Regions from separate parts of the Sporosarcina sp. E16_3 genome, predicted to be linked through region 2. Evidence: a T-box and tRNA genes for the amino acid it is inferred to sense, from the RefSeq annotation. Region 2 holds a T-box; the other holds one or more tRNA genes.

Region 1 (15,315 bases), on a different contig from region 2:
ATGGATAATCGTAAAAACGGGACGCCAACAAACTGATGGCCCGTGCCGTATTTTCAACCATAACGACCGCGACTTTATCCAAATCGACATCGACTGGCTTCGATGCAACGATAACCCTCGCTCCATTTTCCACTGCTTTTCCAACGTAATTATGACCATCCACCGTAAATCCTTCGATACATACGAAAATTCCTCCCGCATTCACCGCGCGTGAATCAATCGCGATATCCGTCACAGTTGGAGGGACGACCCCAATTACCTGTTTAACTGGCAACATTGAAAGCAACTTTTCTGTTTTCATTATAACCCTCCGTTCAGTCCATCATTGCTGAAGTTACGTATGCGTGAAGCAACTGCGCTGATGCTTTTAGCGAATCGATATGTGTCCGTTCCAATGCATGTGATGATTCGATGCCTGGACCAAATAAAGCATGTTTCACGTCAAAGCCCGCTCGGATTGCGGCAGATGCGTCTGAACCGTAAAACGGGTAAATATCAAGTTTAAACGGAATGTTACCTTCTTTGCAAAGGCCCGTCAAATGTTGTGTCAATGCATAATGGTATGGCCCGCTTGAATCTTTCGCACATATCGACACTGTATATTCATCCGAGGTTTGTCCATCACCAATTGCTCCCATATCGACCGCGATATACTCAACAGTCTCTTCTGGAATATTAGAGTTACCCCCATACCCGATTTCTTCATTGTTAGAAATATAGAAATGCGTCGTATGTGGAAGTCTAACCTCTTCCTCTTTCAATGAACGAATTAATCCAAGCAAGAGTGCCGTACTCGCTTTATCGTCAAGATGACGAGACTTAATGAAACCGCTGTCCGTCGCTTCAAAACGCGGATCAAATGATACAAAATCGCCCACTTCAATACCTAGTGCATGTGTTCCCGCTACATCGGTTACTTTCTCGTCAATACGCACTTCGATATTTTCCGCGCTTCGTTCTGCGGTTCCAGCGTTTTTATAAACATGAACCGTAGTCTGATGCATTAGGATTGTTCCACGTAATTCTTTCCCTGACGCTGTATGAATAAGACAGTATTCCCCTTCAACCGCATTCCAATTAAAGCCGCCAATCATCGTCAACTTCAGGCGACCGTTACTTTTAACTTCTTTCACCATCGCGCCAAGTGTGTCCGTATGTGCTGTAAGCAGACGATGGCGCGTTGAATCCGCTCCCTCAAGCGTTGCAATGATGGCTCCTTTGTTTGTTTTCTTATGCGTCACGCCGATTTCATCGAGTTCCTTCGCTATCAGCTGCATCACTTTCTCCGTATAACCTGATGGACTTGGTGTTTCAACAAGCCTTTTAAGTAGTTCAACAATACGTTTTTCATCAAATTTTGTTGTCATCTCTATTACCCCTCTCCCTCGTCGAAATATGTCGTTTTATACCTACCCGGAATCATGTATGATAAGTATAATGAGAATTCAATGAGGTGCCTTATGAAAAATTCGACAGTCGTCCATTCTCGTAACATGTTCATTATACTTTTTTTTACCACTAGCGTCATCGTACATCTTTTCACTTCACTTTTTTTAGGTTTTTATAGCGCAATGATTTCAGCCCTTATCGGATTGTTCATCATTACCGTGCTGCTTGTCCTTTATAAATCAGGGATGAATTCTTTTACTTTTCGAATCCCCCTAATAATTGGGTACATTATATATCTATTTATTGCAAACTTAGTAAATCCTGATTTACTACACTTATTTTATCTTATCTTCCCTGTCGCCTTAGTGGCAATCTACAATATCACCTGGTTAAACATACTGATTATGGTCATGACGGGTATAGAAGTGTTTGTTTTATTCTACTTATTCAGTCCTATTTATAGATCTGTGGATGAAGCTCAATTACTCCCCAATATAGCTTTCATTTTTAGCTTGGCAGTGGTCCTTTGCCTACTGTATACGTTCAGAATCACACCTGAATGGAACAATATCTTTAAGGAAAACAAGAAATTGGATGTTTTACTTACATCTAGAGAAAGCTATCTCGACCTTTTTATTGAGCATTCAGAAGACGCAATTGTCATGTTCGACCTAGACCAGAACATTGCCGCTATCAATCCTGCGTTTGAAAAAATGTATGGCTGGAAGCGTGAGGAATGCATTGGGCGTTCGCCGCGACTATTCCCTTTATCCGAAGTTGCAATGACATCCGAAAGGACCCAGAATCTATTGGATGGAAAAAGCTATCATTTCCTGCGGACGAAAGAAATGAGGAAAGATGGTACTATATTTGATGCTGAACTGACATTAGCGCCCATCTATGATGTCGAGAAGAAATTGGTCGCCACGTCCTTCATTGCACGCGACATCACACTTAAAATACAAGCCGAACAACTTAAAATCGAAACAGAAAAAATAAAAGCAATTGGCGAGATTGCAGCAAGTGTCGCCCATGAAGTACGCAACCCGATGACGTCAATTTCTGGATTCGTACAGATAATGAACAACGATCCCGCTAATCCATATCGTGCTTACACCGAAATTATGTATAGCGAAATAAACCGTGTGGATTTGATAGTCAGCGAGTTTCTCGTCCTATCCAAACCGAATTTAAAAAATTGCACTGAGTTCAATATAGAAAAGTCAATTCTAGATGTAGTATCGATATTCGAAACGGAATTTATAAATCGATCTATTTTTTGCGATGTTCTGATTCCAAAGAATGATGCAATCATTAAGGGTAATGAAGATGGTATGAAACAAGTTTTCATTAACATTCTCAAAAACTCGTATGAAGCGCTTGTGAAAAGCGGCACAATCACTATTGTTGTCACATTTCAAGACGAAACGGTTTCCATCGTCATTGGCGATGACGGTCCTGGAATGGATCCTGAAACAATTGAAAATCTATTTGAACCATTTTACACGACGAAAACGGAAGGTACGGGCCTCGGGATGCTCATTACCAAAAAAATCATCGTCGATCAAGGCGGTACAATAACCGTGAACAGCAAAATAAATCATGGAACCGAAACAACGATTATACTTCCACTATATAAATGAGAACAAAAGCGCAAGCGCCTGTTCAGCCCCGACTAGCGCTGGAAGGCTTGTAGATAAAGGCGCTCTTTGCCTTTACCTACAAGACCGAAGCGACTCTAGGGGCTAGGCGCTGAAGTCTAGACGTAAAATCTCTACGTTACAACTTATCCACAGTACGAGATTTTATAATTTCCTAGACAACAAGAAAACCGCCATCCATTATCGGATGAGCGGTTTTACTAGTTTTAATTTATTGCCGTATGGCGGAAATGCAAGTGTCATTGGTATTGTCGTACTTTTTTTCATCATGGATTTTGCATGAGTGAATGTATCGAAACTAGCTTTTCCGTGGTACGCACTCATACCTGATGAACCGACTCCACCAAATGGTAAATTGATGTTTCCGACATGTGAAATCGTATCGTTAATGCATCCCCCGCCAAACTGCAAGTTTTCAATGAAAAAGTCTGCCGCTTGCTCGTTTTCAGTAAACATATATGCCGCGAGTGATTTGGGCAATTGACGAATTTTGTGAACCGCTTCACCGAGATTATCATACGTTAAAACCGGTAAAATCGGACCGAAAATCTCATCTTCCATCGAAGCGTTATCCCATGAAACATCGTCAAGTAGTGTCGGTTCAATGAACAGTTCTGAACGGTCAGAAGAACCACCGCTTACTAAATGCATACGATCCTTTTCAATGATTTCAACAAGGCGATTGAAATGATTATTACTGATAATTCTACCGTAATCTGGGCTTAACGATGCATCTTCCCCATAAAACTTACGGATCACAGTAAGCATTTCTTTGACTAGTTTATCTTTAATAGAATGGTGGGCAAGTATATAATCTGGCGCAACACATGTCTGTCCTGTATTGACAAACTTGCCCCAGACAATCCGTTCTGCCGCCTTTTGAATATTTGCTGTTTGGTCTACAAGAGCGGGACTTTTTCCGCCAAGCTCTAGCGTAATCGGCGTTAACCGTTCTGACGCCGCCTTCATTACGATTTTCCCTACCGCTACACTGCCTGTGAAGAAAATATAATCGAATGGGGCGTGGATGAGCGCTGAAATCTCCTCGCGTTCACCTTCTACAACACGGATATAATCGGATGAGAACGTTTCAGTCAATATCTTTTTAACAATTTGTGCCGTGTGAACAGCTGTCTCGGATGGTTTGACAATTGCGCAATTGCCCCCCGAAATCGCACCGACAAGCGGCTCCATGACAAGTTGAAACGGATAGTTAAATGGACCAATGATAAGCACGGATCCGTATGGTTCACGAACAATGAAGCTTTTCGCAGGTTGCAGATGAACAGGCGTTTTTACCTTTTCATCTTCCATCCATCCTTCTAGATGCTTAATCATATGTGAAATGCTTGAAAGAACGAAACCGATTTCCGTTACATATGACTCGAAAGGACTTTTACGAAGATCTTTATGTAACGCTTCCGTAATTTCCACTTCATTTGCGACAATCGCTTCTTTCAATTTCAAAAGCATTTCTTTGCGGAATGCAAAACTCCTTGTTTGGCCCGAAAAATAATAGGCGTGTTGGGAAGCAATCATCGTTTCAACGTCTTGTGCAGTAAAGTTCAACTTATTCCCTCCATCCCTTAGTACCTTCAATCATAGTTAGATTTGTTGCGGGATGCAAAAGTTAGCACTGTATTCCATTATCAAGTCAATAGAAGATCAATCAGCTTTTGTATTTCAAGTCCTTCATCAAATGACACCAGCAGCGCGGTTTCACCGTTAGCCGCCGCTATACACTCATCCGTAAGCGTTTTCACTGTATCGAAGGAAGTCAATATCTCAAAAGGACTGTCTTTTTGTGCCACAGTAAGTTCCGACCAATTGCGCAGTTTCAGAACACCTTCATCTCCATATACTGTATAGGACAGTTCTTCTTGTTGACCGATTCCCGAAACGCCGTTCAAGAAGACCGGAATGTCATCTACAGTTTTTCCGATTGCAAGGACACTCGTTTCCGCAAGCGTTTCATCTTCAGGATAAACGGTTTGGTGGGAAGTAATCGCAAGTTGACCAAACATCCTGTACATAAGCTGAAGGTAATGCGGGAATACTTCTCGTGTAAAGCCACCTTGTTCACGCGAGGCAATCCATGGATTTCGTTGCCATACACGTGGCCAGTGTGGGAAATAAGTTTGCAGTTCGATTCGAACGATTTTACCAATTTCACCTTCATTAATAAGTTTCATCATATGCCGAACGGACGGACTGTACATCAACGGAAAATGCATTGCAGTTTGAATTTCATTGTTCTCTGCAGCTGAAGCCATGACTAATCCATCTGAAGCGTCGTGTGCAAGTGGTTTTTCACAAAGTACATTCAAACCTTTTGAAATCGCAGCCGTACTTAGTGCAGCATGCGATACAGGTGGAGTTCCAATATAGATCCAGTCGGGTTTCATCGCCAAAACCTCTTCATAAGAGGATGCCGCAAATAATTGGTATGTATCCGCCATTTCAGTAAGACGTTCATCATTTTCATCAAACAAGGCAATAATTGTTGCAGATTCGTTGTTGCGTAATTGATTGATAATTCGCTCGCCAACAATACCTGTACCAACGAGAGCAAATGTAGTTTTTTTCACCGAAATAACCCCTTTTTTACGGATAGTTTATTAAAGGCAAAAGGATAGGTCGAACGATCCCTTTACAACCTTTGACGTTTTGTATTATAGCATTGAAGGGAATAGAATGTTCAAATAACACAGAATTTAAAAGGAGGAAATGGACATGACAACAACTGATACTTGGTGGGAAAAGATCTTTGAAGGAAATCTTTCATTGGGAATTAATAAAGAACGTCTTGTTGAACTTGAAGAAGAAAATTTCCTTTATTTTGATGAAGAGAAGCAACTGCAGGTGCCTGCACACTGATAATTAGCGTAACTAACTCGACAACGTCGCCCATTTCCAACGGACCCTAAAAACAGCTTTTCCATGAATTTATAATGGGAAAGCTGTTTTTTCATGTGTCAAAATGGTGCGTAGTGTTTTTTGGAGCTGCGTTATTCAGTATTCCTCAAACTTCACTCAATACTGTGCCACAGATAAAGTGCTGCATAACTTAAGTACGGTGACCACTCTGGAAAACGGGTACGCATTTCATCTTGAGATGGCTTGCGATCCATATTCCATACCTTTTTCAACGCATTTTGCAAACCAATATCCGCAAGAGGAAATAAATTCGGACGTCCAAGCCCAGACATAAGAAATCCTTGTGCCGTCCAAGGTCCCACACCGCGGTAAGCAACCAATTTTGAAGTTACTTCATCGTCATCCATTCCGATGAGCTGCTCAAGGTCGAGCGTCCCCTCTGCAATCGCTTGCGACAAGCCAATGACATATTCAGCCTTTCGTGTGCTAAACTGCAGATCGCGAAGCGCTAGGACATCTAGCGCCGCAATACGCTCTGGGGATGGATAACGCCAAACGTCATCCACCATCTCTCCAAATGATTCAACAAAGCGCTTCGTTAGCGTATGTGAAAATGACAAATTGAGTTGTTGGTGAATGATACTTTTCATAAGAGTTCCATATAATGAAAAACTTTTAATAAGCGGAGTGCCTTCATATTCCATAAATAATGATCCTAGATCTGTTCCGGCAAAATGCAACCCGATTGCATCCAGCGGTTTATCAAAATGAAAGATCGATTTAACTTTTTCAATTTGAATGGCATCAATTGCATTTCCCACTATAAATGAAGGTAGTTGTTTCGTGCCTATACTTTGCAGCGTGACACAATTTCCTTCTTCCATGGGAATGCGTATTGTACGACTTTGCAAATCCACCGAATTGACCGGATCCCCCGCCAACCGAACTATTGCCCGATCGAAGTCATAGACATAAGGCAATGTAAATTGAACATCGATTAGAAACACCCCTTTTTACACCGTTCTAGTACCTATTATACTTGTTTTTAAAAAACTTTTCATAAAGGTGTTGACTTCTATTACAGTTCCGCTATAATAGAAAATGTGCAGTAAGCAGAAACACAATTTAATTCCCGGTTCCGTAGCTCAGCTGGGAGAGCACTACCTCGACAAGGTAGGGGTCGCTGGTTCGAGCCCAGTCGGGACCATTGGGTGCCAAACCCGAGAAAACCTTTAGGAACAAAGGTTTTTCCAAAAAAAGACGTTCAAGCCTTGTGCTTGGAGGTCTTTTTTTCTTTGAATTTTCATCTATTTCTGACATTACTCATATTCAATTTTAAAGTGTTTTTTAATAAATGTTCTTTCTTCTTCTATAGATAACAATCCACTTGCTTTTCCAACATTCCCTTCTTGCAAATCCCATATGGCGTTATGATCTTTATCTGCTCGAGAAAAGTCATTGTTTGCCCAACGATTAAGAATATCCAAATACACTGGAGCGCTGATATAATTATTATCATTTGCTTCAACAACTTCAATTAAACGTTGCACGCGGTCCTGAGTTAAAGGAATGAATCCCCATTTGTCATCTGCACGGACTTTCTGATGGCTCATCCCATGTATGGCATCTTGTACACCATATTCCTCCATAGAAAGCAGAAATTCTTCTTCAACTGGTATTGTTCTTTTCTCATCAATTTCAATTACCGGTATTACAACTCCCGCTTTTGGAACTCCGGGTTTTTCCTCGATTGTTACGCTCCCTTTATTCCATTGATTGAAAACTAGGTACGCACTTAAACCCAATGCTACAATTCCAGTTGTTATTAGTATTGTTTTTTTAAACTTCATTAAATTCACTCCCAATTACATATTCCCAATTACATTGTACAATTGGGAATATCTGCTTGCAACTTATATACGAGCCGGTCGTATTTTAGGTAACCAACGAAATACTGTACAATTTTATTTAGTAAATGGTAAACAACATTCGTCTGGTTATCGTTTCTTATATGGTTTATAAATCTCTTGAAGTGTTCAGATCATGTGAGTCAATGACGTTTCAGAAGCAACGGAATGCTATGGTATCTACGTTTGTACACTATCAGAATTTGATTGTTTGCGGAGTGATTCTACAAGGTAAGGGCGCTGGTTCGAGCCCAGTCGGTACCACATTGGGCGCCTAGCCCACAGAGAACCTTTAGGAACAAAGGTTTTTCCGACAAGTATTACTTCTTCGGAAGTGATACTTTTTTTGTACTTTTCATTTAACCATCAATTTAATACGTTTATACTAATTGGTCCGCCGCGATAATCGTTCGGTGGCAAGCTTATATGCTCGGTTATTCGCCAATTCTTTAAACTAAAAATCCCTTCGCCTGATAAAACTCATAGCGAAGGGATTTCAACATTCTATTAAGCTACAGAAACCTTCTTACTATCGTCATCTTTCTCCCGTGTCATCCACTGGATTGCGACCATTACCACGAACAATACTAACCCGACAATGTCGGTAATAGTTTCTGGGAAAATAAGAAGCATTCCTGTCGCTAAAGCGAACAGGCGCTCAATCCAATTACATTTTCGATACCAGAAGCCAATCATCCCTGCACCAATCGCAATCATCCCAATAATGGCGGTGAAAACGACCCATATAATCTCTGTAACAGGGGCGCCCATCATGAGCATTGCGGGATTGAATACGAACATGTACGGAATGATAAATGCCGCGATAGCGAGCTTCGCAGAGGTGACACCTGTTTTAATTGGATCCCCGCCAGAAATACCTGCTGCCGCGAATGCTGCAAGTGCAACAGGTGGTGTAATGTCTGCAATAATACCAAAATAGAATACAAATAGATGTGCGGACACAGCCACAACGATCGGAACAGTTGCACCAGGGTTATCAAGCATAAGAAGCGTGATAATCGCAGGAGCCGCGATTGTTGACGTGATGACATAGTTCGCTGTTGTCGGTGAACCCATGCCCAAAACGATTGCAGCAATCATTGTAAAGAACAGAGTCAGGAAGACGTTCCCACCTGCCGCCGAAATCAATCCAGTAGCAAGGCTTAAACCTAAACCTGTCTTCACAACAACACCAACGATAATACCTGCACAAGCCGTTGCTGCCGCAACACCAAGCGCTGTACGCGCTCCATCAACCAGTGCTTCGATCATGTCTTTAAATCCAAGACGCGTTGACTTATCGAATGAGCTGACGATAATTGTTAAGACGATTCCGAGCAACGCTGCTTTCATCGTAGGAATACCAATTAATAAAAACACGATAATACCGATAATCGGTAGGAGTAAATATATTTTCTTTAATGTCTTTTTACGGTCAGGAATTTGGTCTTCAGTCATTCCTTTCAAACCTACACGCTTCGCTTCAAAGTGTGTCATAATCCAAACGCCTGTGAAATAAAGGAGTGCTGGAATCGCTGCCGCTTTTGCAATTTGCCAGTAGGTAACGCCGCCTATGAATTCAACCATAAGGAAAGCGGCTGCTCCCATAATCGGAGGCATAATTTGCCCACCCGTCGACGCTGCCGCTTCAACTCCGCCAGCAAACTCCTTTTTATAACCGAGTTTTTTCATCATCGGAATTGTATATGAACCTGACCCAACAACGTTGGCAACCGAACTTCCTGAAATCGTACCTTGTAAAGCACTCGAGAAGATGGCAACTTTAGCCGGTCCCCCGACTAAACGACCCGCCAACACAACCGCCAGATCGTTAAAATAGGCTCCAACCCCTGTTTTGACAAGGAATGCTCCGAATAACAGGAACACGAAGATGAATGTAGAAGATACACTAATTGGCGTACCTAAAATTCCATCTGTCGTGAAAAACATTAATTGAACGACACTTTTTAGATCTTGTCCACGGTGTGCAAGGAATCCCGGGAAATGAGGTCCAAAAAATGCATAGACTAAAAACACAGCTGAGATAATTGTAATCGGCATTCCGACCGCTCGTCTTGCGGCCTCCATCGTTAAGAGAATGGCTATAACCCCGACGACCATATCAAGTGTCGATACACGACCAACACGTAACACCAAATCACCAATGAAAAGCGGCCAATAAAGTCCGACTCCTATTGCAAGAAGCGCCAAAATCATATCGTAAAACGGTACTTTATTTCGTTCGCCCTTAATTTTTTTCTTAGCTGGAAACAGAATAAAGATTAAAGATAATGCAAACCCTAAGTGAATTGAACGTTGAATGTACGCCGTAAAAGGAGTCCCAATCGCTGTATACAATTGAAATATGGAAAATGCCAGTAAACCAAAAAATACAATTTTCTTAAATATGCCTGTAACATCACGTGTATTCGATTCTGGGTCAAACTTTTGAAGAATTTCAAGTTGTTCTTCTTCTGACAGCATTTTAAACTCTTCTGTTTGCGTTTCTAGCTCTAGTTCATCGTTCCGTTTTGGTTGTTTTTCCATTCATATTAACTCCTTTAAGCATTTGATAAAGAGAGAGTTTCGCAACACGAAATGTGTAGGATTTCCCCCTCACCAACTGTTTCTTTAAATTTAATTCATTGCCTAAGTATCGAAAAGCTAATTCTGCATCTACATCGCCAATTAACATGACAAATGATTCAATTACATTACCCTCGTATGTAAGCGTGTACAAACCATCTTTCATCGTGAAGGTTTCTCCATCTTCCGCGTTACCCGGTAGCCCGATAGCAAAATCTTCATATTGCATTGACAAGAGCCGAATTTCATTATCCTTAGTCGCTTCATATGATTCTATGACGTTAGACAAATGAATGGAGTGGACATATCTAATTTGAAATTCATTGTCACTTTCTAAAGGTACATAAAATACTTTTGGATTCTCCACACGATGTTCAGTAAATGTAAATGCTGTTTTTATCGGAATAAATAAAACTAGTAATATAAAACAAAGAATTAGCGGTACAACTTTTTTTTTGTTCACCCGCCTCTTCCTTTCTGATTATATAAAAGAATGGGCGGCTGAAGCATAAAGCCTCGCCGCCCCGCTAAAAAACATTAATTATTACTTTAGTTCATCAAAGTATTTCTGAGCCCCTGGGTGAACCGGTATTCCGATACCATTAAGACCATTTTCAGCTTTGATTAATTTCCCTTTTGCATGTTGAAGTTTAGAAGCGTTATCGTAAATTGCTTTTGTAATTTCATAAGCCAAGTCTTCAGGAATCTCATTTTGAATAACCAACATAGCACCAACTGAAACCGCTGGCGTTTCAGTTGCCATTCCGTATGTGCCTGAAGGTATTATTTCTTTAGCATAGTAAGGATACTTTTTGATCAATTCATCCGCTTTTGCGTCTTCAACCGGAACAACATATACAGACGCAACGGCATTTAGGCCTTCAACCGCCCCTGTTGGCGTTCCTGCTGTTATGAAAGCAGCGTCAATTTGACCCGCTTGTAAACTTTCTGTAGATTCACCAAAGTCAAGACTTTGTGCCTTGATATCATCCATTGTTAGTCCATGGATTTCCAGTAACTGTTCTGCATTTGCGTAAGTACCAGAACCTGGCGCACCTACGGATACTTTTTTCCCTTTTAAATCAGCGTATGTTTTGATTCCGCTTTTTTCAAGTGTTACCAATTGAACAGTTTCAGGGTACAATGCACCAATTGCCGAAACATTGTCAATCTTTTCTCCGTCAAACATCAACTCACCTTTAGAGGCATAGTAAGCGATATCCGTTTGAACAAATGCAATATCGCCTTCACCATCTTGAAGTGCTGTCATATTCGCAGCAGATGCTTGTGAAACTTCAGCAGTTGTTTTAACGCCTGTTGCTTCTGTAATATAGTCAGCAAATGACCCACCAAGCGGATAATATGTTCCTGTTGTTCCCCCAGTTAAAACACTAAGAAACTTGTAATCTTCTTTACTTTTACCAGCGTCAGCTTCTTTCTCAGTAGTCCCTGTATCGCCTGAGTTACATGCTGATAGTACTAGTAATGCAATCATCGTGATAAATGCAAACAATCGCAATTGCTTTTTCTTCATTTTATTTCATCCCCTTAAGTTTGATAGTTCTTCATAATCCCAAAATACATCTTACCATGAAGTCTCTCTATTTTGTCAATAAACTTTAAAATTAATCAGATTCTTGCAAGCGTTTACAGTTCTTTCTACTTACTATCTTCTCCAAATTCAAAAAACCCAAAAGGACGAATCCTTTCAGGTGTTCATAAGTCGTCACTAAATTTGTGCACCGTTGACTTTCGTTTCAGGCATCGTTTCATCGGGTGAAATATCTCCGAATGTTTCCCCCGCTTCTTGAAGATCCCGTGTTCTATGTGCGATTCTTGAGGCTGCACAAGCAGCAACACTGGCAACCAGGTCATCTAGAAACGTATGGATGGCTTTACCTTTTTTTGTGTCTAGCTCGTTAATGATACCCATTTTATTTTTATCGAGATGACCGAATGTCGTTACCGCAATAGAACCATATGTAAACACGGCACCCAGTGCGATCGTTTCATCAACCCCAAATAGACCTTCGTCAGACTCAACAATTTGTTGTAATGGCGCGGACAGTTTCCCCTGTTCTGCCAACTCATCTAATTCAATTCCCACAAGAATCGCATGCTGAAGTTCTCGTTTCCGGAGTACACCTTCAATAGATTCAATACAGTGAGCCATTGTTAGACCATCGTTATACGGGTATTGCAGTTCATAGACGATTTCAGCAATGGCTTCCAGTGTCACACCGCGGCGTTTCAAAGCCGCTTTCGTCGCTTCTGTCACAACTTTTGAATGAACAATTTTTGTATCATCATGCATTTCTGTCCAACCCCTTTTATAGTTAGTATATAAACAGAACACAACCATTATACCGGACCTTTACGTTATGATACAATTTCAATATACATGCAATTTAAGGAGGCAACCAGAGTGAAATACGGAAAAATAGAAGATATTACAATTTACAGTAAAGCACTTGATGAGGAAATGCAGGTGCTCATTCATTTGCCCCACAATTTTTCGCCTCTCTATAAATATTCGGTGCTAATTGCATCTGATGGCAAAGATTATTTCCAGTTCGGGCGTATAGGACGGGTCGTTGACGAATTGATCGACGCGGAAGAAATTGAAAATGTTATTGTGGTAGGTGTTCCTTATAAAAGCGTCAAAGAACGCAGGCGCATGTATCATCCGGGTGGTGACCGTCGCGAAGCCTATACTCGCTTCCTGGCTCATGAACTTGTACCGTATATTGACGACAATTATCCAACTTATCAGATTGGGGCAGGCAGGGCCCTTATCGGTGATTCCTTGGCAGCCACGATTTCTCTTCTAACTGCAACCAAGTATCCTAATATATTCGGGAAAGTCATTCTGCATTCCCCTTATGTCGATGATTTAGTACTTGAAAAGGTCGAAGCTTCACAAGACCCTTCCCGTTTCTCGATTTATCATGTTATTGGGAAGGAAGAAACCCAAGTTAATACGCAAATTGACGGCGTTCAAGACTTCCTTACACCTAACCGGACTTTAAACGAATTAATTGAAAGAAAAGGTTTCCCTTATTTCTATGATGAATTCGATGGAGACCATACCTGGAAGCATTGGCAACCCGATGTCCGCCGCGCGATTCAAATGGTTTTTGGTCATTAATTCAGACAAAACGGACATATTTTCAAGTATTCTGCTATAATCAAATTTATAAAGTAAAAACAATTATTCTAGGAGGTTTTATTTATGAAATACGGCGTCGTAGCATTCCCATCAAAGAAACTTCAAGACTTGGCAAACGCTTACAGGAAAAGATACGATCCACATTATGCACTAATCACGCCGCATTTAACGGTTAAAGGTGTATTCGAAGCCAATGACCAAGAGATTGAAGAAGTTGCAAAGGCAATTAGAGAAATAACTAAAAAACACAGCCCGTTTGAATTAAGCGTATCAAAAGTGGGTACATTCGCTCCAATTACGAATACAATTTACTTTAAGGCTACTCTTAACGATGAACTAGCTGCTTTGCATAAAGATCTGAACAACGACTTTTTCGGTGAAAAACCTGAATTCACATTCGTTCCCCACGTGACGATTGCGCAAAAACTTTCTTCTGGCGAACACGATGATATCATTGGTCAACTAAAAATGATTGGTGTCGATCATACTGAAACAATTGACCGTTTGCACCTTACTTATCAACTCGAAGACGGCTCTTGGACGGTATATGAAACATTCCGCCTTGACGAGGATAACTGAACATTGTTCGAAGTAAGATTCGCAAATTCTGACCTTGAACAAGAAGATGCATTTTCTGTCAGAAGGAAAGTGTTCGTGGAAGAACAAGGCGTACCACTAGACCTTGAACTAGATCATTTCGATAAAACTGCAGCACATTTCGTCGTTTATTCATCAGAATCTCCAATCGGCGCAGGCCGTATCAGGGAAATCAACGATGGAATTGGGAAAGTCGAACGTGTTTGCATTTTGGAAGAATTTCGGGGGAAACATCTCGGAAATCTTATCATGCATGCACTTGAAGAGCATGCTGAAACAACAGGCATGAACAAAATTATTTTGAATGCACAATCATATGCTGTTCCTTTCTATGAAAAGTTAGGGTATGTCATTACTTCACCCGAATTTATGGATGCGGATATTCCGCATCGCGCAATGGAAAAAAGTATGGCGTGAAAAGCGGAAGGCGCCTTCTAGACGCGACAGGCATAAGTCGATCCAGCGACGTGGCGCTCTTTTCCACATAGCTGGATTGCTTTCAAGGAACGTAGCCTAAGTACGCCGCGTCCTGCGGCAATGGCTACGTGAACCCACATCCTGTGGGCCTCCGAGCGGCTGGCGCCTGGAGCTAGACACTATTATAAGTAGAAAAACACTTTCACTTTTTTCATTAAAAAAGGTTCGCATTGCTTAAAAGCAACGCGAACCTTTTTATTCTAATCAATTATACATAGGCATTTACCGCGATACCTTTCCCTACTACTTTGGCTATCGCCGGTGATAGATTAACTGGATTGGGACGGATAAACCCTTGATATGCAGAAGGAACTGATACAATAGGCTTACCTTCCTCTTCCTCCTTTTCCCGTTCTTTATGCGAGGACTCTTTAAACTCATCCAAGAAGTCTGAATTTAACTTAACTTTGCTCACTCGTTCAATATATGCAAAGTTATAAGCTTCCATACTTAATCGATTTGCATAGATCTGAGATTGGATTGGTTGAATTGGTAGAATATATCCCATTGTAAACACCTCCATTTTCACTAATACTATTACTATATCCATAGGTTGGTATTATTAAACCTATTATTCTGTTTTTTCGTAAAGTTTTTTTATTGTCGGCCAAGCATATCTGTAATATCTTTAATATTAACCGCTTTGCCATTT
Region 2 (15,315 bases):
AATATTAATTCTTTCAGAATTGTTATAAAGGCGGATAATTAATGAAATAAAGAAAAAAGGAATTCCGATTAATAAAAAAGAACCCGCTCCAACAAATTGCAGTAAATAATAGAACGAAAGCGACAAGGGCAGAACAACAAGATTCATCGCATAGTCCACCAATAGATCTTTTGAAAAGAAAGGCGAGTTAACTTTTTTGTACACCGCATATATTCTCAGCCCTATGTCATTGAATACTGTATGAATGAATTGATAGCAGAATACCGCAATTATTACAGGCCAAAATTCAATAGAGCCGATTTCCCCACCCACCATATCAAAAACGATAGCTGCGATGATCGATAAAAAGATAAAAAGTGTCGAGTTAATGAAAAAACGTTGTAGCAATGGTAACTTACTCGGTAATGACATTAGGATCGCTAGAATTGAAATTTGCATGACGATCATTTCAATAAAGAGTCCATACATTAAAAAGGCGGGCACAGTCACCCAGAGAACTAGGAATATCGGTATACCTTTCCTTAACATCGGATAGTAGGTTGTGAGGAATCCGAATACTATAAAAACCGCCACGTACATCCAGTTTACTTGTACTGGAGGATAATTTAAAAAAACATAAATCAATCCAGTTGGAACGGTCAATAACCACAAAATAAAATAACGCATAGTGGACCTATTTACAACCGTCATTACATTATCCACTCCCAAATAAATAAGTCAGAAAAGATAGAAGTCTTCAAAAGTTTATCAGACCAAAACGGGTTTGTCACTATTATCCAAAAATTTCTCCCTAACAATCAATCCACGCTATAGTCCATTAGACTACTTAGCAAATACAGAGAACCTGTTACTATTTTCTTTTTATCATCTACTGTTAATAGTATTATAGTATTACCTTCAGCCATTGTCACCTTTTTTTCTTCATGGTGGCAATATTTCATTAATTGCTCACCAGTAGCTGCTTGCGGATGGGGAAACGTTAGAAATGTGAATGAGGCCGCAACTGGTATCAGTTCATTCAACGTATTTTCAATATCTTTCCCCTTCAACATTCCTACAACAAAGTCCACTTTCTCATCCGGAAATTCAAAGCGAATCGTGTCTGCAAGTACTTTAGCAGCTGCTGGATTATGTGCCCCATCCATAAATACACCGGGTGAAATCTCTTGAAAACGATGTGCCAGTTGCGTTGAAGCGACTGCCCTAGAGACAGCTTCTTCATTAAGTCGAATGCCAGAAGAAAAAAGTGCTTGAATCGCAACTGCGGCATTCACACCTTGATGGTATCCTTTCATCTTTCGTCCAGCCAACTGGAACATTTCAGTTCCGTAAAACATAGCATCCTTCATACAAAATTGGTTACCGTACATGAATAGCGGGCTACCTTGTTGATTCGAAATAGTGCGGACGACCTTAAGTGCTTCCTCTTCAAGCAACGGCCCTGTTACGACAGGAATCCCCTTTTTTATAATGCCTCCCTTATGCCTTGCCACTTCCGCAACAGTCGTCCCTAGAAACGCAGTATGATCAAGCGCAATGGAAGTAATAACTGAAACGAGCGGTATAACGACATTCGTACTGTCCAGCAATCCACCCATTCCTGTTTCTAGTAAGACATAATCTGGCGCAGATCGTTTAAACGTTGTAAATGCTGCTACAGTTAGCAATTCAAAATCCGTTAGTAACCCACTCAGTCCAGCTTCCTTCATCGCCTGAAATGATTTATCTAATTCCTCTTCCGTTATCACTTCGCCATTCATACGGATTTGATCATGAATGTCGATAATTGCGGGCGACGAAAAAACACCTGTCGACAATCCATGCTCTTTCAAAATTGCTTCCATAAATGCAATCGTAGAACCTTTTCCATTCGTCCCTGTTATATGTATGACTTGCAATTGTTTTTCGGGACTACCCATTTTTACAAGCGCTTCCTGCACTGCCTCTAAACCTGGCTTAATAGAATCATCACTATCAATTCCCCATCGTTTTTTATATACATTCATTTTTGGAATCAAAACTATCCCTCCGTATGTTAGAATCTAGTTAGAAAAAGTATATCATTCCCGGAGGGTTTCTAATGCAAAGTTGTTGGGTTATTTATAATGGAAGTTTAACAAGTGATAAATTCAAGGATCAGGCTGAACTGATGAAAGAGGCTGCGGAACGTGCGGGTATTAGCGCCGAGCTTAAGATGAACTATGAAGTGATGATGAATTTAAAAACAATTATAGAAAACCGTCCCGATTTTGTAATCTTTCTAGATAAAGATATTCTACTCGCAAATTTCCTGAAAAACTCAGGAATTCCTGTTTTCAACGATCCTGATGTCATTGAAACCTGCGATAACAAAGCCATACAATATCTCGAACTTTCGAAGCAAGGCATTCCGATGCCAGAAACAATCATTGCACCTAAAGTGTATCCGAATTTCACAATCAAAAATTCAGGTTACTATGAGCAAGTGCTGGAACGTCTTGGACTACCCATGATTATTAAAGAAGGCCATGGTTCATTTGGTATGAAAGTGTATTTGATTGAAACGGAAGAGCAATTTTATGAAAAGACGGATGAATTACGGGGCATCGACTATTTATTTCAGGAGTTCATCGCAAACAGCAGAGGACGGGATATTCGAGTGAATATTGTTGGTGGTGAGATTGTCGCGGCAATGTACCGTCACTCTGAAACTGATTTCCGGGCGAATATTACAAATGGCGGTGTTGCGACAGTCATCGAACTAACAGAACCACAAAAAGCGTTAGCGATACAAGCCGCCCACGCAGTCGGAGCAGAGTTTGCGGGTGTCGACTTACTGTTCGGCGATAATGAAGAACCGCTCGTTTGCGAAGTGAATGCAGCCGCCCACATTCGCAATATTTACAACATCACGGGTATTAATGTAGCAGATGCGATGATCGCGTATATTTTAAGGAAGCTCGAATGAAGGGATACGTTTATTATTCAAAGGCTGAATCAGTTAGGAATCGTGCATTTATCGATGATTTGATAATAGAATCTGAACGAATCGGCATTGAACTGCAGTTGCTGGTTGAAGATGAAAAACCAAATTCAGATGCAGATTTCATTCTTTTCCGAGACCGCGATACTGGGCGGGCTATCAAGTTTGAGATGGAAGGTTCAAGGCTATTCAATCGTGCTGAAGTAAATAGGATTGCGAACGATAAATTGCGTACATTTGAACTGGCTACCCTGCTCGGTATTCCTGCCGTCCCAACAAACAGAATTCGTTCTATTGATGAAATCAGTTCCTATCCTTGCGTATTGAAAACGGTCGACGGCCATGGCGGGAATGAAGTTTTCCTTTGTACATCAGCTTTGGATGCGGAGTTATTTTTCACCAAGTTTCACGACAGAAAATTAATTGTCCAACCTTTCATCGAATCCGGCGCCCGGGATATACGCGTATTTATGATTGGCAATGAGATTGTCGGGGCTGTAAAGCGCACTGGTAATGGTTCATTCAAATCAAACTACACGCTGGGTGGCTCTGTCGAAAAATACATACTTTCCAATTGGCAGGAAAATGATGTGAAAACTATTTCCCAAGCAATAAAAAGTGATTATGTGGGGATTGACTTCATATTATTACCTGACGGAAGATGGCTGTTGAATGAAATTGAGGATCCTGTCGGGGCTAGGTCAGTGTATGTTACGCATGAGTTTTCGGTGGCTGAGAAGTTGATGAGGTATATTAAAGGGAAGCTTTCCAGAGAATAGTTAGTGACAAGTATTTTTGGTAAATATAAAGATAAACTCCTTGAGTAAACATGGAAAAGATCAGACATCTGCGAAGATGTCTGATCTTTATTTTAATTGCGTGAGTGGTTTTAGGATTGGCATCCGAGCGCCCAGCGCCAGAAACAAAGTTGAAATACTGATTCCCTTCAAATCCGCTTCGGCGCTTAGTGATGTATTACAAACACAGTAAATTGGTAAACCGTGACAGTCACTCGCGAACCAAAAACTGAATGAATTGTGTCTGAATTAAGTGAGCGATTGGCACCGGAGATTTATTTAGTATCCGCATTTTTACATATAAGACGCTTCTATTTTGGTATTCAAATCCCATTTAGTAGCTTTCAAAGAACCTGAACCACCATTATCGCCAGGGCCAGGTGGTGAGCATTCTGAGTTTTTAATAGGAACAGCAGAATATTTCTCCGGAACCTGCTTCACCCCATTAATATACACATCTCCCGACACGTAAATTTCCGCATGATTGTTATGCAAATTAATCGATGAAGGTAAATTTGCATTTCCGTAGATGTAGAGATATGCTTTATTCCCTAATTTAAGGGATTCTGTAGCAGTAAAATTACCTTGCACAGCAATACATCCTTGGTTATGAATATCTACAACCCCCTCAACATATAAATCATTTTGAAACGTTGCATCCGTCCCCCCCTCATTCTTCCCAGGCTCAACTGTAAGTTGACCTTTCTCACCTTTCTTCCCCTCTTTTATATGAATACTTGTTTCATATTGTTTTGCGCCATTTTTTATATTGAAATTTCCATATTCCACATTCACATTTTCTGTCGGTGTTGTTGGCGGTAGATTATTTCCTCCATTTTCGCCACCCCCACTTACCACATCGAATAAAGTATTTGGACGTCGAAAGGTGATATCTGCATCAATCTCAACTTCACGGTTTATTCCAGATTTCCCAACACTATTAATAGTAAGTTTAATTTCAGTGCTAATCGAATCACAGCCTGATGTCCCCTTCAATGAAACAGTGTAATTGGACTGTTTTTCACCGTTTATTTCTTCAGGTAATTTTTTTTCGTTATTTAACTCCCTACAAAATTCAGTGTTTATTCCACTCAAAATTTCAGCATGAGTTATACTTTTAATTTTATTATTATGTTCCTCAATCATTTCCTTAACTTTAGCCTGATAATGCAAAACGCCCATTTCCGCAAAATGCCTTGCCTGCACCTGTTCTTCTTTCTTATTAAACTGTTTTGCGGCGGATATATTCATTGTGAGTAATCCCATTCCGAGTATCGTAAATACAAGTACAAGGAGCAATACCATCACTAATGCACCGCCACGTTCATTTTTATTATGACTCATCATCATCCCTCCTTAGGGTAGCTTACTTAATATCGTGTCGACCTTGTAATACTTCCCATTCTTTTCTATTAGTAAATTGAAATTGGATGACCCTGTTCGAGATATACTATTACTAGATTCTAATGTGTATATATAACCTTCAGAAATAATAGTTCCGTCCATTTTCAACTTATCCTTATCAACCTCAAGCTTAATTGGAACAACTACACCCGACTTCAAGTATTCCTTCCTAACTACTTCCACAATATAATTCGCTTCTTGTTGCAATTGTTGATTCGTGGTAGTTCGATTGGATGCTTTCATTCCATTAACCAAGACTGTTCCAATCAACATCATAATGACACTTAGAATTACTAGTACTGCAAGCAGTTCGACAAGTGTAAGCCCACGCTCATTTTTCATGGTTTCACCTCATCAAAATACATTTCGGTTTTAAACGTTGAGTCTGTAATACCCACGTTAGTATGGGTTTCCACTGTAATTACAGCTTTATTTAGTCCACTGACTGGACCAGTTCCAACCTTGATTTCCACCTCATAATCAGGATAGCTGTTGGAATTTACATAGACGCCGTTGGTTAGTTTATATCCATTTAGTTTAGCCATCTCATCAAACTTATCAAGCGATTTAATGACTCGCACTTTAGCAACAACTTCTTCAGCTATCTGTACAGCTGTTAACTTTTCCTTGTTATGCTTCGTGAAGGTCGCAGATTGGGTAAAGAACGAGAAAAAAGCGATGAACACAATTGAAAGAATGACGAGTGCTGCAAGGACTTCAACAATCGATAATCCACCTTCCCCCATACCCCTCTTCAGTTTAAACTTTCCCATATCTATCATCCTTTTCATTCGTACTATTACTACCTATATAAACCAAGCGAAGGCGCCTTACAAGGGGGAGCCGAAGCCCTAAGACTGATGGCGAAGCTATCTGGCTTAGGGCGGGAGGTATCCCCTAGCGCCGTAGCGAATTCAATGGGATTATTTATCACAATCTATATAATGAGTAACAAAGAATTCCCAACCAATCCTTTACTCCTATAAATTCAACACATTCTTAATATTTCATAGACTCATATAAACCTATACTACCACATTTCGCGATTTTTAATCAAAATCAAATTAACAGTTCTTCAGTTTACTAACCAATATGTATAAGCTAAATGGAAAACCACACAGGCGTTTTTCGACAGTACAATGAACAATTAATTCTTCATTCCCCCACAACAAATTTATCAAAACAAAAAGACCCAATCGCAATCGGGTCTTTTCGTTTCAAAATCAAATTTCCTTCAATTCCTGCATACGACGCTCTACTGCCGCGTATTTTTCTAGATAGTCACTTTCTTTAGCCCGCTCTTCTGCCACTACAGCTTCAGGTGCTTTTGACATGAAGCGTTCGTTTGAAAGTTTGCCTTGAACGCGTTTCACTTCGCCTTGCCATTTCGCAAGTTCTTTTGTCAAGCGTGCTAGTTCTTCGTCGATGTTCAGCAGACCTTCGAGAGGTAAGAACAGTTCTGCTCCTGTAACGACCGCTGACATCGATTTTCCAGGTGCTGTGATGTTGTTGCCTAGTGTTAACGTCTCAGGGTTACAGAATCGTTCGATGTAGCTACGATTCGCTTCCAACACGGCTACAGTTGCATCGTCTTTAGCTGAAATGTAAAGTGGAACTTTTTTGCTAAGTGGTGTATTTACTTCTGCACGGATATTACGTACTGCGCGGATGATATCCATCAGCAGTTTCATATCTGTTGCACGTGTTTTATCAGTAAGTGCAGGATCTGCAATCGGCCATGCAGCGATTGTGATTGATTCGCCTTCATGCGGTAGGTTCTGCCAGATTTCTTCTGTGATGAACGGCATGAACGGGTGTAGCAGACGCATCGTATTATCGAGTACGTACGCCAGTACAGAACGCGTCATTTTCTTCGCTGTTTCGTCTTCACCGTAAAGTGGCAGTTTCGCCATTTCGATGTACCAGTCACAGAAATCATCCCAGATGAAGTTATAAAGCGCACGGCCGACTTCACCGAACTCATAGCGATCTGCAAGTTTCGTCACTTGGTCAATCGTTTCATTCAAACGTGTCAAGATCCATGCATCTGCTACGGATTTTTCACCTGTTAAATCGATTTCTTCGTAGGTCATGCCATCCATGTTCATTAATGCGAAACGAGAGGCGTTCCAGATTTTATTGGCAAAGTTCCAGATCGCTTCAACCTTCTCAGTTGAGTAGCGAAGATCCTGCCCTGGCGACGAACCTGTCGACAAGAAGTAGCGCAGTGCATCCGCGCCGTATTTTTCAATAACATCCATCGGGTCGACGCCGTTACCAAGTGATTTAGACATTTTACGACCATCTTCTGCACGTACGAGTCCGTGAATTAAGACATCTTTAAATGGACGTTGTTCTGTAAATTCGATTCCCTGGAAAATCATCCGTGATACCCAGAAGAAAATGATGTCATAGCCTGTTACGAGTGCATCAGTTGGGTAATAGCGTTTGAATTCTTCGTTGTCGAGATCCGGCCATCCCATTGTCGAAAACGGCCATAGCGCAGATGAGAACCATGTATCAAGAACGTCATTGTCCTGACTCCAGTTTTCGCTATCTGCAGGCGCTTCATGTCCGACATGTATTTCACCCGTTTCGTTGTGGTACCAAGCCGGGATGCGGTGGCCCCACCAAAGTTGACGCGAGATACACCAGTCATGGACATTTTCCATCCATGTTAAATACGTTTTTTCAAAACGGTCCGGTACAAAATTTACTTTGCCTTCTGCTTCTTGTAATTTAATCGCTTCATCAGCTAGCGGCTGCATTTTAACGAACCATTGTGTTGATAAATACGGTTCAACGACAGCACCACTGCGTTCTGAGTGACCGACAGAATGGTTATGTTCTTCGATGTTGAATAGAACTGCCATCTCCTGTAAGTCTTTAACGATTTCTTTACGGCATTCGAAGCGATCCATTCCTTCGTATTTACCTGCAAGTTTATTCATTGAACCATCTTCATTCATCACAAGAACACGCGGAAGATTGTGACGGTTTCCAATTTCAAAGTCATTCGGGTCATGTGCAGGTGTTATTTTCACGGCACCACTTCCGAATTCCATGTCGACGTAATCGTCTGCAATAATCGGAATTTCACGGCCAACGATTGGTAATTTAACCGTTTTACCAATTAAATGTTTGTATCGCTCATCTTCTGGATGGACTGCAACCGCAGTGTCCCCAAGCATTGTTTCAGGTCGAGTTGTCGCAATTTCGATACTGCCTGTTCCGTCTGCAAGTGGGTAACGCATATGATAGAAAGCACCCTGTATGTCTTTATGGATGACTTCGATATCAGAGATAGCTGTTTTCGTCGCAGGATCCCAGTTGATAATGTATTCGCCGCGGTAGATAAGCCCTTTATTATATAGTTTAACGAAAACTTCCTGTACAGCTTTCGAAAGTCCTTCATCCAGGGTAAATCGTTCACGTGTGTAGTCAAGACCCAAACCAAGTTTCGCCCATTGCGAACGGATATGTCCTGCGTACTCGTCTTTCCATTTCCATGTTTCTTCAACGAATTTTTCACGGCCTAAATCATAACGTGTCGTTCCTTCTTCACGAAGTTTTGCTTCTACACGAGCCTGTGTCGCGATTCCCGCGTGGTCCATTCCTGGAAGCCATAATGCATCATAGCCTTGCATACGTTTCATGCGCGTCATTATATCTTGTAGCGTTGTATCCCATGCGTGGCCTAGGTGAAGTTTACCCGTTACGTTCGGCGGTGGAATAACTATTGTATAAGGCGTTTTATCGCTTTCAGGTTGTGCTTCAAAGTACTTCCCTTTCAGCCACCATTCATAGCGACCTGCTTCAATTGTCTGTGGATCATATTTCGTCGGCATCGACGTGTTGTTTTCAGTTGACATGTTTATTCCTCCTTTATTTTTGGGTACAAAAAAACTCCTATCGCCTTAAAGGACGAAGGAGCTGTTCGCGGTACCACCTTTATTCGTGCACACAAAAAAACTGTGCACCTCAAACTTCGATAACGGCTTCAAACCGGCTTCCGCTACTACGTTCAAAAAATGTCTTTCTTTTTGAACATACTTTCACGGAAACTGCTCATGGGTTACATTCTGTAAATAATCGACAGGTCCTTTCAGCACTCGAACCCTCTCTTTAGTCTAATCCATCCACATACTATCCCAATCATCGCATCCATATGCAGTTGCAATAATTGTAACGGAATAACCGGTTGCTCGTCAAGTATATAACGAAAGGATTGTGTCATGCGTAGAGGATATAACCCTTATTTACTTCCTCCCTGGCTTCGAAGATGTAGATTTTATTGTAGAGGGATCATTATCCCAATTTGTATCTTTCAATTGATACGATTATTGATCGTGCCAACTACAGGCGATTTTCTTCTGTTATGTTTACTTTGTGGTTTAGCTTTCGTTCTTTACAAAAACATCATTTGAACGGTAGGCTGTCGTCGATACGCCATCTGTGAGCTCCGCAATGAACGACAGCACTTCGTCCAGCTCATCTAACGGAGTGCTGTTAAATGCTACTAACGGCGTCGCAACTACTACTTGCACTTCTACAGGTTCTTCCACTAACGCAACAGCTTCTGTGTACGTACACTCTACATTCCAGACAACTCCGTAAGTACCTTGTCCGTCCGGTCTACCTGTTGCATGCGTTGTTACAATTTCCAGTGAGCTCTCCGCTATTGAAGGCAAGTCAATATTTAGCGGTACTGCGTATTCAAAATAGCCATCTTTGCCGTCCACTTCGACATCGTCAATGAGGATAAATGAATCATCCCATTCCTCTGCCCGAGACCCTTCATCAAATTCGACATTCGCCGCAATATGATAAATGCCTGTCAATCGGACCGCATCTTCCGTTCGCTCTTCAGTATATCTCGGTGTCACTGTGACTGACTGCACCCCAGTCGGTACGCCAGCATGTTCCGGGAAATAAAAGTTTTCCTGCATTGACCACTGTTTTTTCTCCATACTTGTTCCCTCCTTCTATTCCTTCACAAACAATTGTATGCGCGGCGTGGTTGCAATAGAAGAATAATTAGAACGAACGCAAATATCCTCCGACTGACTTACTAGCCGGAGGATATTTTATTTGTCATTAATATAAACGTTAATGTAACTTTTTTTACGCACGAAGTTTAGCAAACACCGTATGGAACGCTTCAATTGTCTTCTCAATATGCGCTTCTGTATGCGCAGTTGATAGGAACATGCCTTCAAACTGTGATGGGGGAAGGAAAATACCCTCTTCGGCCATTAAGCGGTAGTAATCAGCGAACAGTACTAGATCAGCTGTTTTCGCTTTATCGTAATTTGACACTTTTTCGTCGGTGAAGAAAAAGCCGATCATAGAGCCTGCACGGTTTACTGTATGCGGGATATCAAACTTTTTAGCCGCTACACGGAAACCGGCTTCTAACTGATCACCAAGTTTAATGAAATGGTCATAGGATGCAGGCGTTAATTTTTTCAACGTCTCAATACCTGCAGTCATCGCCAGTGGATTACCTGATAAAGTTCCTGCCTGATAAATCGTTCCTGCAGGAGCCATGTTTTCCATAATTTCACGTTTTCCGCCGTATGCGCCAACAGGAAGTCCGCCGCCGATTACTTTTCCAAGACATGTAATATCCGGTGTCACACCATAATAACCTTGTGCGCAATTGTAGCCAACGCGGAAGCCCGTCATGACTTCATCATAAATAAGAAGCGTGCCGTTGTTCTCTGTCAACTCACGCAGCCCTTCAAGGAAACCTGGTTCAGGTGGAACAACACCCATATTGCCTGCGACAGGCTCAACAATGATTGCTGCTAAATCGTCACCAAATTCTCGAATGGCGACTTTAATGCTCTCTAAGTCGTTATAAGGTACTGTAATTGTGTTTTTTGCAACGGATTCAGGTACACCCGGGCTATCAGGTAGACCAAGTGTCGCAACGCCAGAACCCGCCTTAATAAGCAGTGAGTCAGCGTGACCGTGGTAACAGCCTTCGAATTTCAAAATCTTATTACGACCTGTGTAACCGCGTGCTAAACGCAGTGCACTCATCGTCGCTTCCGTGCCAGATGACACCATACGAATCATTTCAATTGAAGGAACACGTTCAATCACAAGTTTCGCAAGTTCATTTTCCGCCAATGTTGGTGCACCAAAGCTTGCCCCAGTTTCTGCAACGCGCTTAATGCCTTCAACTACGTCTGGATCAGAATGTCCGAGAATAAGCGGACCCCAAGATAGTACATAATCGATGTATTCATTGCCATCGATGTCTGTAATGATAGCGCCTTTTCCACTTTGCATGAAAATCGGATCCATATTGACAGATTTAAATGCACGAACAGGAGAGTTTACTCCTCCTGGCATAAGATTTACAGCTTCTGCAAATGCTTGTTTCGATTTGTCATAATTTCTACCCAATTAGTTCTCCTCCAGCCAGCGTGCCGCATCTTTCGCATGGTACGTCATAATAAGATCCGCACCCGCACGCTTCATACTTGTCAACGTTTCAAGAACGATTGCTTTTTCATCAACCCAGCCATTTTGCGCTGCTGCTTTAACCATCGCATATTCGCCACTCACATTGTACGCGACTACTGGCAATGTAAAATTATCTTTGACGTCACGCATAATATCGAGATATGAAAGTGCCGGTTTAACAATTAGGAAGTCAGCACCTTCCGCAACATCTGATTCCGCTTCACGCATTGCTTCTAATCGGTTTGCAGGATCCATTTGATACGTTTTGCGATCGCCTGATTTAGGTGTAGATTCTGCCGCGTCACGGAATGGCCCGTAATAAGCAGAAGCATATTTCACCGCATAGGACATAATTGGAATATCTTCAAAACCAGCCGCATCTAATCCTTGGCGAATGGCTGCTACAAATCCGTCCATCATATTCGATGGCGCAATGATGTCTGCCCCCGCCTTCGCCTGGCTTACTGCAGTACGCGTCAGTAGTTCCAGTGAAGGATCGTTGAGTACTTTACCACCTTCTAGAACACCGCAATGACCGTGGTCTGTATATTGGCACAGGCACGTATCTGCGATGACGATAAGTTCAGGATAACGTTCTTTTGCAAAACGAGTAGCTTTTTGGACAATCCCTTGATCAGAATAGGCTTCCGAACCCTTATCATCTTTCGTTGCTGGAAGACCAAATAAAATAATTGATGGAATTCCAAGTGACACAATATCATCTAGTTCAATTGCAAAATGGTCAAGTGATTTCTGGAACACACCCGGCATAGAAGCAATTGGATTATTGACGTCTTCTCCATCTATGACAAAAATCGGATAGATGAAGTCCTCTTTCCGCAGAACAGTCTCTCTTACCATAGAACGTAATGTAGTAGATGTGCGCAAACGTCTGTTACGTCTGAATTGTAAAGTATCCAAAATTACCCTTCCTTTCGCCCCGCCAATTTCTCGACGAGATCCATAAGTGTGTATGTATCGGGTCTAACATGAACGGCAGCACCAGCTTCTAGCAACGCTTTTTCCGTCACATGTCCGATAGCCCCGATTGTAAAGCCGTTCCACCCTGTCCGCGGTACAACTTCTTCTGCAAAAATTTCAACTGCCGAAGGACTTGCGAATAAAACGGTCAACTGCTGTTGTTGTTGCACTAAATTTACGAGTGAATCGATGGAGTCATTTGCAGGCTCCGTCGTATAAACAGTCCATTCATCCACTTCAAAAGGGATTTCCTCTTTGATGGTGACGCCCGCAATTGATCCACGTAGAAAAAGAATGCGTCGGATATCCGTTTCAGCAGGGTTAAATTCCTTTACGAAAGTATCTGCACTAAACACGGTCGGAATGAAATCGACTGTAAAACCGATTTTTTCAAGTGCTTCTGCAGTTCGAGTGCCCACCGCTGCTATTTTCGCCGGAATTGATTGCGAAGAAACGTCATGACGAATGAGTTTAGCACCAAACGCCGCTACCGCACTTTGACTTGTGAATATTAACCAATCATACATTGGACAAGCAGTCAAACGAAGTTCGTCTGTCTGTTCCACTAACTCCGCCACTTGAATAAGTGGCAATGAAATAGGCGTCCCTCCGTAGCGCTTTACCAATTCAAAGACATCTTCAGATTTCGGTGTCCCTGTAAAGATGACTGTTTCAGCTAACAGCGGTTGACGATCACGCATCCATATCCGCCTTCACTTTCTCAATCACTTCTGAAGCCCCTTCAGCACGCAATGTTTTCGCAACCTCCAGACCCGCTTCAACGGGGTCCGCGCTCGAGAAGGTCTTTTTAAATATTTGTTTTGCATCAGGTGAAGCGATATAGCCCGTCAATTCGACTTCGCTACCGTTATATTGCGCAAATCCGGCAATCGGAACTTGGCATGAGCCATCCATTTCAGTTAGGAAAGTACGCTCTGCTTCAACTTCTTTCCACGTTTTTTCATCCGTTAATTTCGCAAGTTCCGCAAGCAACTCTTTATCGTCAAAACGGCATTCAATTGCCAGTGCCCCTTGTCCTACAGCTGGAATACAATCTTCGACGGACATATATTCCGTAGTCACATCCGCGCTCCAGCCCATTCGTTTCATACCGGCAGCCGCAAGGAGAATCGCATCGTATTCACCGTCAACCATTTTTTTTAGACGCGTATCGATATTACCGCGGATCCATTGGATGTTAAGATCTGGACGCAGAAGTAGCAATTGTGAACTACGGCGTAAACTAGACGTCCCGACTTTAGCTCCTACCGGTAAGTCCATGAATTTCACATGACCATTTGAAATGAATGCATCGCGCGCATCTTCACGGGGAGGAATACAACCGATAACAAGCCCTTCTGGAAGAACAGCTGGCATGTCTTTCATGCTATGTACAGCGAAATCGATTTCTTTATCGAATAATGCTTGCTCAATCTCTTTTACGAAAAGCCCCTTACCGCCGACTTTCGATAACATGACATCTAGGATTTGATCGCCTTTCGTAACGATTTCTTTCACTTCAAATTCAAACGGAGCCCCTGCAGCTTTCAACTGTTCGATAAACCATTTTGTTTGTGTCAATGCAAGTTTACTTCTTCTTGATCCTACGATAATTTTTCTCATATTAATTAATCCAACCTTTCATTTATAACAAGATTTATAACCAGAAATGAAACTCAGATAACTTACTGCCAAGGAAAAAGTTAATAATCACAAAAAGGAATGCGAATACATTCGCCCATGCAAAGTCATTACCTGTTAGCTTGCCACTCCGCTTCAAAATTAATACAGAACCATATACAGCAAGTAAGATAAATGACCCAATAATTTTCATATCCAAAAATGACCATACATCTAGCGCAACAATTGCCCACTGCACGCCCAGAACCAGACTGACAAACAGGAATGGGATGCCAGTGTAAAGCGATGCCTTCATTCCAAGATCCGTTTGATGAAGAGAAGGAAGCCTACTAAACTGTTTCGTCCATTTCTTTTTCTTCAATACTTTATAGACGAGAAGATAAAGTATCGAAAAAACGAATGACATTGCAAATGCCGCATAGGACAAAATCGCGAATGTAATATGGATGAATAACAGCTCTGAAATAAGCGCTTCCCCTATCGGCGACTGTTCAATTTGTACTGGTCCAAATGTGTGAATCGTCATAAAGATGAATCCAATCACATTTAAGAAAAAGACGGCGTGATTAACTTTGTAAAACAGATGCAAGATAATTGATAAAGTAATTAAAAGCCAAGCATAAAAATAAATCCCCTCAAAAAGTGTGAGTACAGGGAACCTTTTCCATTCGTATATATACATCACGAGAAAGAATGTTTGTAGAAAGTAGACGACGGTTAATATCCAAAAAGCGCTTCGGTGTGCAAACGTATCCTTATTCAAGTAATCTATAAAATAAAAAACGAGACTTACTGCATAGAGCACGACCATAACTTCATGCAGCCTCGCCATCACCATATCAGCCATGATAACTTCTCTGCCTTTCCGAACTAATAGAGGCGTTTCCGCATCTATAGTGTATCACACTGATGCGGAAACGCCCCATTGACAAACGCTCAAAATGTCAAATCCGGTTGTGCCGTCGCATGTCTTTCTGCTCTGACCTTTAACCGTTCTTTCGCTTGTTTTGCAAGCATTTCTTTCTCTTTCACAACGTCTTCATCGATGCCGAA

Evidence for each region. The T-box of region 2 lies ahead of I2483_RS06700 (valine--tRNA ligase). A T-box ahead of a tRNA ligase gene usually reads a tRNA of that ligase, here a tRNA-Val.
Region 1: it has a tRNA-Val gene. The T-box ahead of I2483_RS06700 (valine--tRNA ligase) is inferred to sense a tRNA for this amino acid. The anticodon was not compared.

What each region holds. Positions count from the first base shown of each region.
Region 1 covers NZ_JADPRX010000008.1:39,319-54,633, forward strand. Annotated here, with positions in the region: gene I2483_RS07225 (UDP-N-acetylmuramoyl-L-alanyl-D-glutamate--2,6-diaminopimelate ligase) at 1-301, opposite strand, end outside; gene I2483_RS07230 (M42 family metallopeptidase) at 315-1,367, opposite strand; gene I2483_RS07235 (two-component system sensor histidine kinase NtrB) at 1,461-3,032, shown strand; gene I2483_RS07240 (aldehyde dehydrogenase) at 3,231-4,619, opposite strand; gene I2483_RS07245 (Gfo/Idh/MocA family oxidoreductase) at 4,700-5,638, opposite strand; gene I2483_RS07250 (hypothetical protein) at 5,784-5,927, shown strand; gene I2483_RS07255 (DNA-3-methyladenine glycosylase family protein) at 6,080-6,934, opposite strand; tRNA gene I2483_RS07260 (tRNA-Val) at 7,062-7,134, shown strand; gene I2483_RS07265 (DUF6241 domain-containing protein) at 7,247-7,777, opposite strand; gene I2483_RS07270 (TRAP transporter permease) at 8,342-10,381, opposite strand; gene I2483_RS07275 (DUF1850 domain-containing protein) at 10,353-10,883, opposite strand; gene I2483_RS07280 (TAXI family TRAP transporter solute-binding subunit) at 10,965-11,954, opposite strand; gene I2483_RS07285 (phosphatidylglycerophosphatase A family protein) at 12,150-12,734, opposite strand; gene I2483_RS07290 (esterase family protein) at 12,822-13,568, shown strand; gene I2483_RS07295 (YjcG family protein) at 13,653-14,168, shown strand; gene I2483_RS07300 (GNAT family N-acetyltransferase) at 14,172-14,603, shown strand; gene I2483_RS19360 (hypothetical protein) at 14,621-14,743, opposite strand; gene I2483_RS07305 (hypothetical protein) at 14,872-15,171, opposite strand; gene I2483_RS07310 (stage VI sporulation protein F) at 15,261-15,315, opposite strand, start outside.
Region 2 covers NZ_JADPRX010000007.1:26,641-41,955, forward strand. Annotated here, with positions in the region: gene I2483_RS06665 (sensor domain-containing diguanylate cyclase) at 1-690, opposite strand, end outside; gene I2483_RS06670 (bifunctional folylpolyglutamate synthase/dihydrofolate synthase) at 798-2,018, opposite strand; gene I2483_RS06675 (ATP-grasp domain-containing protein) at 2,081-2,947, shown strand; gene I2483_RS06680 (ATP-grasp domain-containing protein) at 2,944-3,741, shown strand; gene I2483_RS06685 (hypothetical protein) at 4,054-5,103, opposite strand; gene I2483_RS06690 (PilW family protein) at 5,116-5,505, opposite strand; gene I2483_RS06695 (type IV pilus modification PilV family protein) at 5,502-5,936, opposite strand; gene I2483_RS06700 (valine--tRNA ligase) at 6,387-9,035, opposite strand; T-box leader at 9,081-9,331, opposite strand; gene I2483_RS06705 (hypothetical protein) at 9,558-10,133, opposite strand; gene hemL (glutamate-1-semialdehyde 2,1-aminomutase) at 10,288-11,580, opposite strand; gene hemB (porphobilinogen synthase) at 11,581-12,561, opposite strand; gene I2483_RS06720 (uroporphyrinogen-III synthase) at 12,564-13,322, opposite strand; gene hemC (hydroxymethylbilane synthase) at 13,315-14,244, opposite strand; gene I2483_RS06730 (cytochrome c biogenesis protein) at 14,279-15,109, opposite strand; gene hemA (glutamyl-tRNA reductase) at 15,199-15,315, opposite strand, start outside.